Regions from separate parts of the Kocuria sp. KRD140 genome, predicted to be linked through region 2. Evidence: riboswitches for the same ligand, from Rfam matches in the RefSeq annotation. Region 2 holds a riboswitch; the other holds the start of a gene.
What was found. Region 2 has a riboswitch for S-adenosylmethionine ahead of J1M36_RS10880 (hypothetical protein). Riboswitches for the same ligand answer to the same signal wherever they lie in the genome.
Positions count from the first base shown of each region.

Region 1 (5,576 bases), 160 kb from region 2:
TGGATGGGCGCAGACCCGTGTGGGACACGCTGTGGGGAATGGGTTTGTTCGCGGTGATGGGCGGCGGCACCCTGGTGCTCTATCAGGTGGGCCGGTCCCTGGAGATCACCGCGCAGATCACCACATCCACCATGGAGCAGACCTGGTGGGCGGTTTCTTTGCTCGTGCTCTCCGCGCTGCGCCACTCGATCGTGGAAGAGATGATCGTGGTGGCGTTCCTGTGCGAGCGCTTGCGATCCCTCGGATGGTCGTGGTGGCTCGTGGCGGTGGCCTCCGCGGTGGCGCGGGCCAGCTATCACCTGTACCAGGGGTTCGGACCCACGCTCGGGAACCTGGTCATGGGACTCGTGTTCGTGTGGCTCTACCGCCGCGGCGGTCGACTCATGCCGCTGCTGATCGCCCACGCCCTCCTGGACACCGTGGGCTTCCTGGCCCCGCAACTGCTCGCGGGCTGATGCCGGAGACCGGGCGGAGCGGCGTCGTCGGCCGCACCGAAGGGAACCAGATCAAATGGTGACGGTGCCGTCCGGGGTGTCGAACGAGACGGCCATGACCCCGGGGGTGCCGTTGGGGGCGCACCAGGTGACGTCCAGCGAGCCCAGGACGTCCTCCACGGGACCGCCGAGCCACTCCGTGACGCGGTCGGGGGAGCCGGCGATCTCCATCCCGCTCAACCGGACGTCCGTGATCCGCGCCTGGGACGGGTGCATCTCGTCCTCGGAATCGAAGTGCACCATGAACGGCAACTGCGGGTCGGAGATCAAACCCTTCACGCCGATCTGATGCCATTCGAGCTGCCGACCGTCGGGGAACAACCGGCCACCGGGCACGGAGGGGCGGCCCAGCTTGGCCTCGAAGGGCGCGAGGTCGGGGACCTCTACGACCCAGCCGAGCCAGCCGCCGCCGGCGTCGGAACGGGCACGGACGGCCTGACCGAACGGCGCCTTCTCCGCGGCGGGGTGCTCGAGCACCGTGACGACCTCCACGTACTGGTGGTCGGTGAGCGGCAGGATCATGTTCCGGGTGCCGAAACGGGGGTGCACACCGCCCTTGACCGGTTCGATCCCCAACCGGTTCGCGATGCGTTCGGTGGTGGCCTCGAGGCCGTCGGGCTGAGCCGCGAAGGAAACGTGATCCAAGTTCATGACGCCATGGTGGCACCGGCCACACGGGCCACCAAATCGAGCGCGAGCCCGGCGAGTGTGTGACCTGCGCCGCCCGGTCCGGTGGGCAGGGCCGGCTCTCCGCACCTCCCGAGACCTGGCATCGGGACGGCTGATTCGGGCGGGGACTGTGTTGGTCCAGGTCAACGAGACGCGCGTCTCAGAGGCTGGAGTTCGCAGCATCAGCCGGGGAGTCTCCGACCGAACCCTCGCTATATGACCTGAGACCGATATCGATCCCGATCACTACGAGGTGGTTCCCGTGTCCGCAAATGCCGTCGGTTTCACACTCCTGATCCTCCGAGTCGCCCTGTTCCTGGGGAAGTTCGTGCGCGTCAAGGTGGGTTGGGTCCAGAGCCTGTTCCGCAGCGACGAGTACTACCCCGCCGGCACCATGACCAGCCGCCCGTCCTCCGTGGAACCGTTCTCCCGGCACATGTCCATCGCGGCCGTGGTTGGCGGCGTTCACCATCCTGGCGGTGGTCGGCATCGCGTTCAACGTGGCCATTTTCCTGTGGTTGGCACCCCGCATCATCGGTCGCTATTGGTTCGGGCGCGGTATCGGTGACTTCCACCCGTCCATGGGTGTGACCGCCACCGGGCTGATCCTCATGCGCGTGGTGGACCCGGAGGCCAAGACCCGGTGTTCGAGGCGTTCGGTGACAAGCAGCTGGTGTTCGAACCGTTCTTCGGGGGCGGGTTGGTCACGGCGCTGGCCATCCCCGTCATCTACCTGACCGGTGTGGGGCCGTTGTTCTTCGTGATGCTCGCGGTGTTCGTGATCGCGGTGCTCACGGGTCTGTTCTACTTCCATCCACGTGAGACGAAGGACCGGGAACTGCACACCCGGGAGATGGAACAGCAGGAACGAGCGGCCACTGACCCCGAGCCCGCTCGCAGCGTCCCCGGCTTGACTCCCGCCCCGCCGGGTTCGGACAATGAGGTAATAGGTCACGAGAGTCAGCGCGAAGCCCCAGCTAGCTGACCGGCAACCCTCCCTTCCGCGGTGGGGTGCCCTGGGTGAGGACCTGGCCGTGGCGTCGACCGACGTCGTGCGGCAAGCGCGGGTCATTGGTGCCCGGTCACAGCACGGGCACCGTGCGGATCGCCACCGGACCCCTGATCCTTCCGAGAAGGAGTACGGCCATGAGCACCGCTCCCACCCCCGACAATCCCCAGGGCTGGTCGTTCGAGACCCGACAGATCCACGCGGGCCAGAACCCCGACCCTGTGACCGGGTCGCGCGCCCTGCCGATCCACCAGACCACGTCCTTCGTGTTCCCGGACGCCCGCACGGCGGCGGCCCGGTTCGCGCTCGAGGAGATGGGTCCCATCTACTCGCGCCTGACCAACCCCACCACGGAGGTCGTGGAGCACCGGGTCGCGTCCCTCGAGGGCGGCGTGGGGGCCCTGATGGTCTCCTCCGGACAGGCCGCGGCCACGCTCGCGATCCTCAACCTGGGCGGCGCCGGAACCCACGTGGTGGCCAGCCCGTCCCTGTACGGCGGGTCGTACAACCTGCTCAAGCACACGCTGCCGCGCATGGGCGTGGAGACCACGTTCGTCTCGGACCCGGACAATCCCGCGCAGTGGCGGGACGCGGTGCGCGAGAACACCGTGGCGTTCTTCGGTGAATCCATCCCGAACCCCCGCAACGACGTGCTCGACATCGAGACGATCGCCGGGATCGCCCACGAGGCGGGTGTCCCGCTCATCGTGGACAACACGATCGCCACGCCCTACTTGGTGCGGCCCATCGAGTGGGGCGCGGACATCGTGCTGCACTCGGCCACCAAGTTCCTGGGCGGCCACGGCACGGCGATCGGCGGGTTCATCGTGGACACCGGAGCGTTCGACTACTCGCGGGACCCTGAGCGCTTCCCCGGTTTCAACCAACCGGACGAGACGTACAACGGACTCGTCTACGCCCGCGATCTCGGTGCCGACGGGGCCTTCGGCGTCAACCTCTCGTACATCCTCAAAGCGCGCGTGCAGTTGCTGCGCGATCTGGGGACCTCGATCTCTCCGTTCAACGCGTTCTTGATCGAGCAGGGCATCGAGACGCTGTCGTTGCGCATGGAACGTCACGTGGCCAACGCGCAGAAGGTCGCCGAGTGGCTCGAGGCCCGCCCCGAGGTGCGCTCGGTGTCCTACGCCGGTCTGGAGTCCTCGCGCTGGCACGACCGCGCCCTGAAGTACGCGCCCAAGGGTGCCGGGTCGGTGCTCGGTTTCGTGCTCGACGGCGGCCGGGACGCCGGTGTCGCGTTCGTGGACGCCCTGAGCCTGCACTCCAACGTGGCGAACATCGGTGACGTGCGCTCCCTCGTGATCCACCCCGCCTCCACGACGCACGCCCAGCTCAAGGACGAGGAGCAGCTCGCGGCCGGCGTGGAACCGGGATTCGTGCGGCTGTCCGTGGGTGTCGAGGGCATCGACGACATCCTCGCGGACCTCGAGTCCGGATTCGCCGCGGTGGGTGCGCGCGGCGACGCTGCCGGCGACGCGGCGTCGTCGGCGGAGGACACGGGGAACTGACCATGACGGTCGTGGGCAACGGGCCGCGCACGCGGCGCGACGGCGTCGTACGGCGGGCCGAACTCGGCGAGCTCGTGCTCGAGTCCCGGTTCCGGCTGCCGGACGTGCACCTCGCGTACGAGACGTGGGGCGAGCTCGCGGCGGACGGTTCCAACGCGGTGCTGATCGAGCACGCGCTCACGGGTGACACGCACGTGGCGCGCGGTGGTGCGGGGCATGAGGACGCCGCGAGCGCTCCCGAGGGCGCGGCCGCCGCGGCGGACGGTTGGTGGGACGGACTCGTGGGCCCGGGTGCCGCGATCGACACGGACCGCTACTTCGTGGTGTGCGCCAACATCCTGGGTGGGTGCTACGGCAGCACGGGACCCGCGAGCCCCGCACCGGACGGCGTCCCGTGGGGCTCGCGTTTCCCGCGCGTGACCGTGCGGGACTCGGTGACCGCGGAGGCCCTGCTCGCGCGGGCGCTCGGAGTCTCCCGGTGGCGGCTCGTGATCGGCGGGTCCATGGGCGGGGCGCGCGCCCTCGAGTGGGCCGTGTCCCACCCGGATCGGGTGGCCGCGTGCGCCGTGATCGCGGCCAACGCGCGCGTGGGTGCCGAGCAGCTCGCGTGGGGACAGGCACAGTCGCTCGCGATCCGCCAGGACCCGAACTTCCGGGGCGGCGACTACTACGCGGGCGAGTACCCGGAGGCGGGTCTGGGGCTCGCGCGGCGGATCGCGCACATCACCTATCGCAGCGCGCACGAGCTGGAGACGCGCTTCGGCCGCGAACCCCAACCCCGTGAGGACCCCGAGGCCACCCACGTCGCGGACCGCGGTCGGTACCAGGTGGAGAGCTACCTGGACCACCAGGCGTCCAAACTCGCGGGCCGCTTCGACGCGAACTCGTACCTGAGTGTCAACGAGACCTTGATGTCGCACGACGTCGCTCGGGGCCGCGGCGAGCTACGGGACGTCCTCGCCCGCACCCGGTGCGAGTGGCTCGTGGCCGCGGTGGACTCCGATCGGTTGTTCTTCCCCTCGGAATCCGCCGAACTCGTGGCTGCGCTGCCGGGGGAGCAGGAGCTGCACACGATCACGTCCCCGAGCGGGCACGACGGGTTCCTCATCGAGACCCCGCAGGTGGGCATGTTGCTGCGGGAGACCGTGCTGCGGGACTGAGCATGGAGCCCTGACGGGTCGGCTTCAGCGGTGAGACCCGGTGGGAACGGGCCGGCCTCAGTGAGCGCGGCCCTGACTGGCGGGACTGGGTGACCCGGCCCCGGGCCGGCTCAGGCCTCCCGGTCCTCGACAGGGATGCCCTCGCCCGCACCGGGGATCGTGGTGCGCCCGAACGAAGGGCGCTTGGCGGTGATGTTGTCCCCGGAGCTGCGACGCCGGATCCGGCGGCCGACCCACGGGACCAGGTACTTCCCGGCCCACACGAGGTCCTCGCGACGCGCCTCGCGCCACGTGCGCACGGGACGGTCCCCGAGCTCGCCGGGGACCAGGTCGTGCTCGACCCCCAGGGAGTCCAGGACCTCGCACGCGATGAGCTGGTGGCCCAGGGGCGAGAAGTGCAACCGGTCCGGTGCCCACATGGCAGGTTCCCCCAGTTGCTGCAGTCCCCAGAGGTTCACCATCACGGCGTCGTGCCGGGCGGCCACCACGCGCAGGTTCTCGTTGAAGATCGCCACGCGCCCGCGGATGCTGCGCAGCACGGGGGTGTTGCCGATGTCCGGGCCGTCGAACATCGTGACCGTGGCACCCGTGGCGGCGAGTTTCTCGATCACGGCGTCGAGCCGCACCGCGATGTCGTCCGGATCCGCACCGGGTCGCAGCATGTCGTTGCCGCCCGCGCTGATGGTCACGAGGTCCGGGCGCAGTTCGATGGCCGGTT
Region 1 covers NZ_JABFAW010000009.1:638,207-643,782, forward strand. The annotation lists gene J1M36_RS11585 (CPBP family intramembrane glutamic endopeptidase) at 1-455, shown strand, start outside; gene J1M36_RS11590 (VOC family protein) at 507-1,145, opposite strand; gene J1M36_RS11595 (hypothetical protein) at 1,426-1,731, shown strand; gene J1M36_RS11600 (hypothetical protein) at 1,807-2,148, shown strand; SAM riboswitch class IV at 2,113-2,233, shown strand; gene J1M36_RS11605 (bifunctional o-acetylhomoserine/o-acetylserine sulfhydrylase) at 2,310-3,698, shown strand; gene J1M36_RS11610 (homoserine O-acetyltransferase) at 3,701-4,858, shown strand; gene J1M36_RS11615 (SGNH/GDSL hydrolase family protein) at 4,969-5,576, opposite strand, start outside.
Region 1: linked by a shared signal. The riboswitch ahead of J1M36_RS11605 (bifunctional o-acetylhomoserine/o-acetylserine sulfhydrylase) and the one ahead of J1M36_RS10880 (hypothetical protein) in region 2 are both predicted to bind S-adenosylmethionine.

Region 2 (5,576 bases):
TCGTCTCAGTCCCGCTCGTCGTCGAGGGCGGCCAGCCGCGCGGCCTTGCGCTTCTCGGACCTGCGCTGCGCACGACGACGCTTGGCCTCCTCACGGCGGGACAGTCCCGGTTCGTCTGCCGATCGTCCCACGGCCGTGGACCCGCCGCGGGGCTGGGACTCCCGCTCGGGCTCGGCGGCAGCGCGCGACGCGCGGCCCCGGAACAGACCCCGGACACCCCGAGCCGTGACCTCGCCGTCCGGGACGGCCGCCCCGGATCCAGGACGGCCACCGGGTGCCGTGCGAGCATCCTGCCCGGCGCCGGGGCCGGAAGCCGAGCGGGAACTGTGCACGGCGCCAGCGGCGGGCAGGGCGTCGTGGTGGGCCACAGCGGCGTCGTCCTCCGGGGCCGGGGAATCCGGCACGGGGAGCTCGTCCGCCTCGGCGCGGGAGCGGGAACGGTAGCCCTCGCGTTCGAGCCAGGGCCCGGCCAGGCACCCCACGGTGGCGCCCACCGCGAGTTCGGCACCGAGCCACAGGAACACGTGCCACGCGTGCGGGCCGATGTCCGTGAGCCTGCCGATGCCCAGCGAACCGCTGGAGAGCCACGCGAGCGCGGTCACGAGGCCCGCCCCCACCGCGGCCATGAACACCGCCGTGAGCACGGTGGAGAGCACGAACGTGATCCAGCGCAGGGGCAGGCGGATGGCCATCCAGTCGTCCAGGTGGTTCTCACCCTCGCGGCAGAACCACCACCCCGCGAGCAGACCCGCGAGCACGGGCAACCCCAGGACCGCAGGGGCGTACAGCCACGGGTCACCGGTGGGCAGCGCGGCGAGCGCCGGGAACTGCGGCAGCGGTCCCAGCGTGCTCTGGAACGGCGACACCAGGGTCCCGGTGCCCAGCGAGAAGCCGGCACCGGTGGCCCACGTGAGCGCCCACACGACCATGTTGGGCAGGTACCCGAACTGCAGTGCCGTCAGGGCGGTGTCCCCCGCAGCGCCGGTACCGAGGTCCTGGTAGACCGTGATCACGCGGTCCCAGTTCCACGCGAGCGCCACCACGAACAACAGGGCACCGGCCGCCACAGCGGTGACCGCGGCGAGGAAACCGGCGCGGATCACGGCCCACACGTAGGAACCGGCCCAGCGTGAGTGCTGGCTCGTGCGCTGCAACCAGGACGCGACGTCGGCCCCGAGCACCGCGGCGAGCGAGCGCGAAGCGCTCCATCCGCCCACGAGGGTGCCCAACCCGGCCGGGACCAGGGGCAACAGGGCGGCCGCCACGAGGTCCACCGAGACTTGTTCGGTGCGGCTGAGCCAGCCCACGAGGGCCCCGAAGAGCGCGTACGCGAGCATCCCGGCAAAGAACGGGATCAGGAACTGACCGCGCCAGCACGCCCGGGCGATCCGGCGGCCCGCGATCACCGCGAGGCCGAACGGGATCAGCGTGAGCCCTAGAGGCACGAGCGTGACCGTCCCGCCACCGACCAGCGACAGGCCCTGGATGGCTTGGATCGTGAGGGGCACGCAGTGCGCGAGCAACCAGACCTGACCGGCGAGCTGCAGGCTCCCGTCCGCGCCCAGGGTCGCGAAGCCCCCCGCAGCCCATACCGCACCCAGGAGCACGGTGCCCAGCAACAGGCCCACCACGGCCACCGCGAGCAGCTCGATCACGCCCTGCAGCGCGAGCGGCATGGGCAGTCCCGGGGAGTCGTCCGGTTCGGGGCGGGGCACGTCGGCGGCGCGCACGGGGGACGAACCGTGCGACGTGAAGCGGTCGCGTACGCCCGAGACCACGCCGGGCAGTGAGGGAAGTTTCATCACCGGACATCTTTTCACGTTCACCCGCGCACCACGGGCAGCGAAGTTAGCCCGGACTTCACCTGCGGGCCACCCCCGGGTGACTCCCCCGTGAGGCGCCGGGCCCACAGTGGGAACCGTGAGAATCGCATTGGTGGCCGAACAGTTCCTCCCCCACGTCAACGGTGTCACTCATTCGGTGATCCGCGTCCTGGAACACCTGCGGGATCACGGGCACGAGGCCATGGTGATCGCCCCCTCCTACGAGAAGACCCTGTTCCTGGGCTCGGTGGACCACGTGGACGGCGTGCGGATCGAGCGCATCCCGTCTCTGCCGCTCGCGGGCTATCCCGAGGTCCGCGTGGCGAGCTGCACCGTGAGTCGCATGCAGCGCATCCTGGCCCGTTTCGCGCCGGACGTGGTGCACGTGGCGTCCCCGTTCGTGCTCGGGTGGCAGGCCATCCAGGCCGCCAAGGGTTTGGGTCTGCCGTGCGTGGCCGTGTACCAGACGGACGTGCCCGGTTACGCCGCACGCTACGGGGCGTCCGTGCTGGAGACCGCCATGTGGTCCCACGTGCGTGCGATGCACAACAGTGCGACCCTCACGCTCGCTCCCTCCACGGCGTCGATCAGCCAACTCCACGAGCATGGCGTCCAGCGGGTGCACATGTGGCGCCGCGGAGTGGACACGAGCCGGTTCCGTCCCGCGCTGCGCGATCACGCGTGGCGCGAGCGCGTGGGCGGCGGCAAGCGACTCGTGGGATACGTGGGGCGGTTGGCCCCCGAGAAGCAGGTCGCGGACCTCGCCGCGATCGACGCCCTGCCGGACACCCGGCTCGTGATCATCGGTTCCGGCCCCGGGAAGGAGTCGCTGCGCTCGGTATTGCCCAACGCGCACTTCGAGGGCTTCCTCACGGGCACCGAACTCGCCACGGCCATGGCGTCGCTGGACGTGTTCGTGCACCCCGGTGAGCACGAGACGTTCTGCCAGACCATCCAGGAAGCCATGGCCTCCGGGGTCCCGGTGGTGGCCGTGGGCCGCGGCGGTCCCCTGGACCTCGTGGACTCCTCGCGTAACGGGTGGCTCTACGCCCCGGGTGACCTGGCCGGGTTGCGCGAGCGCGTCCGGGACCTCGCGGGCGACGACGCCAAACGCCTCGCCTTCGCGCGCACTGCCCACCAGTGCGTGCAGGAGCGCACGTGGGGTGCTGTGTGCGAGCAGTTGCTGGGCCACTACGAGCGCGCTCGCACGGTCACCTCCCGGATGCGCGGCACGCGCCGCAGCGACCTGCGCACCCCATGAGAACCGCCGCCGGGTGCCAGATGTTACTCAACAGAAGCTTGGTTAAGTTTTGATGACATTCTCGGTCCGCGCCTGGCTGGTCCCCCGAATCCACGGATAGGCTCGAAGCAGCTTCACGAGATGCGCCCGCGCAACGACAAGGACGTCACCGCGCGCCCAGAGCTCCAACTCGGCGTACGCCAACCCTCGGTTCAGGGGTGGATTGGATGACGAAGCGGCCGGGGCCACACGTGTGGTTCCGGCAAGCGACCGGAAAAATCAGAGGCCCGACATCATGAACACGACAACCCAGAAATCCCACCCCGACACCCGCGAACAGTGGGTGGACGTCACCGTTCAGGCGGACCCCGCCCGGCACGTGGTGTCCATCACGGGATCGGACGGTCACGAGCACGAGTACTTCGCGGACGACGCCCGTGAGGTCGCACTCGCCGCACAGCACACACGGGGGCGCGGCCAGTGGTGCGCCAAGTACAGCCGACTCCTGGTCCCCGGGGCCTCCCGGGTGACCGGCGGGGTGTCCTTCTACAAGCTGGAGCCGATGCCCGCGTAGTCCACGCGCACACGGTCACCGCGACCGCGAACTCCACGAACGGTGCGGCCCGGGTCCGAACGGATCCGGGCCACACGCGTGTGTCGAGCGCTTCTCTGCGCTCCCGCCCGGTTCTCAGTGGGCGGTCGTGTCCCGGTCCTGGGCGATCAGCTCGGCGGCGCGTTCACCGCTCATGAAGACCGTGATGTTCGGGTTCACCGTCACGAGCTCGGGCATCACCGAGGCGTCTGCCACGCGCAATCCGCTCACGCCCTTGACGATTGCATCCAGCAGGAACGCCGTGCGCCCGGTGATGAGCACGTACAGCATGAGCCCGATCGCCAGGATGATGTTCAGCTCGGAAAGCCGCCGGATGCCCTTGTCCACGCCCAAGACGCACGAAGCCACCGCCATGAGGATCCCCAGGGCGGTCAGTGCCGACGGCACCGCCAGGTTTTCGGGGACGGCGAACAGGTAGCGCAGTCCGAAGTTCAACTGGACCACCCCGATCCCCAGGGACGTGGCCACCCCGAAGATGGTCCCCAGCAGCGCCGCGGTGTCCACGGCGTCACCGGCGGCACCGTGGATCCGGCACCCGATCAGGGGTAGAGAGCGGAGCGGATGCTCAGCGGCATGCCGAAGCGGTAGGCGAAGTAGCCAAATGCCATGCCCATCAGGGCGTACATGGCCCACCCCGTGAACAGGTTGAACTGGGGTTTCGCGTGGTCCGGGCCCATCTTGATCGTGCCGTGCCTGCTGTCCGCGACCAGGATCACGAACACGATCGCGAGAGCGGCCGTGAGGATGTAGAACCACCCCGGCCGGGAGGCGACCCACGCGACCACGCCGCCGATCACGGCGTCGGCGTGCTCGGGTGCCTCCGTGGCCCAGGCGGACAGCGAGACAAGCAGGGTTGCCGCGGCCACGAAGACCCGCCAGTTGACGGGCAACCGGGGTGGCGCAGAGCGAGGGGCCCGGACAGGGCGGGCGGATCCGCGACGGGCGACGAGCCCGGGCGTGGGTGACGGATGGACGAGGAATCGTGTGTGGTCACGTCGGGGATGCGGGTCGGACGTCGGACGACCCGGGGTTGAGGCGCCTTACTACCAGCCGTTAGTCATGGCACGCCACCTCACTTTAGAAGAGGGCCGCGCAGCAGCCGAATGCAGCCGCGCGGCCCCACGAGCACACCCCCGTTCGCCCGGGGCGGCACTGTCAGCCCAGCAGCTTGGCCACGAGGGCGCTCGCGAACTCCTCGGAGACGTCCCCGTAGTTCAGGGAGAAGTCCTCGTCCACGAGCGTGGGCAGCAGCCCCGAGCACAGCACCGTGGCGCGCCCGTACAGCCCCGGCAGGGCGGCACCGATGGGCACGGAGAGCAACCGCAGCTCGGGATCGTAGCTGACCAACGCCGTGCCGGTGTCCCGCGCCGCGAGGTGCTTGCCGAGCCCCGAGGACACGGGACGGGCGTGACCCGAGACCACGTCCTCCGCGGTGCGGTAGGCGTAGCGCGTCTTGTGGTGGTGGTTGATCCGGTACAGCCCCGCCTGGTTGCGGTCGTCCGTGGCCTCCCACGTGGCGTCCGCGGGCACGAAGCGTTCCGCGACCCCGTTGTACTGCATCTCCTTCAGGGGCAGCCCGGCGACGACCGAGGACAACGGGGGCAGGGTGTCGAGCATGACGGGCCCGGCGTCGTAGACCACGTCGCACAGCCCCTCGGGCAGCAGCTTGCTCAGCGCGTCGAGGTCCACATCCTGGAGCATGGTGGTCGCGTGGTCCTCCGGGGACAGCACCACGACCTCACCACCCTGGGCCCCGACCGCCTGCGTCACGGCGTCCTCTTGGTCGGTCTTCCACCCGCCCGTGAGCAGGATGGAGCCGTCCACGAGCTGGGTCAGGGCCGGGGAGCACACCTGCCAGCGGCGCACCGTCCAGTTCTCGTCCCGGATCACCTCCAGGAAA
Region 2 covers NZ_JABFAW010000009.1:476,884-482,459, reverse strand. The annotation lists gene J1M36_RS10890 (DUF6350 family protein) at 6-1,802, opposite strand; gene J1M36_RS10885 (glycosyltransferase family 1 protein) at 1,921-3,084, shown strand; SAM riboswitch class IV at 3,196-3,338, shown strand; gene J1M36_RS10880 (hypothetical protein) at 3,359-3,637, shown strand; gene J1M36_RS12895 (hypothetical protein) at 3,752-3,853, opposite strand; partial or broken gene J1M36_RS10875 (BCCT family transporter) at 3,941-4,542, opposite strand; gene J1M36_RS10870 (hypothetical protein) at 4,832-5,576, opposite strand, start outside.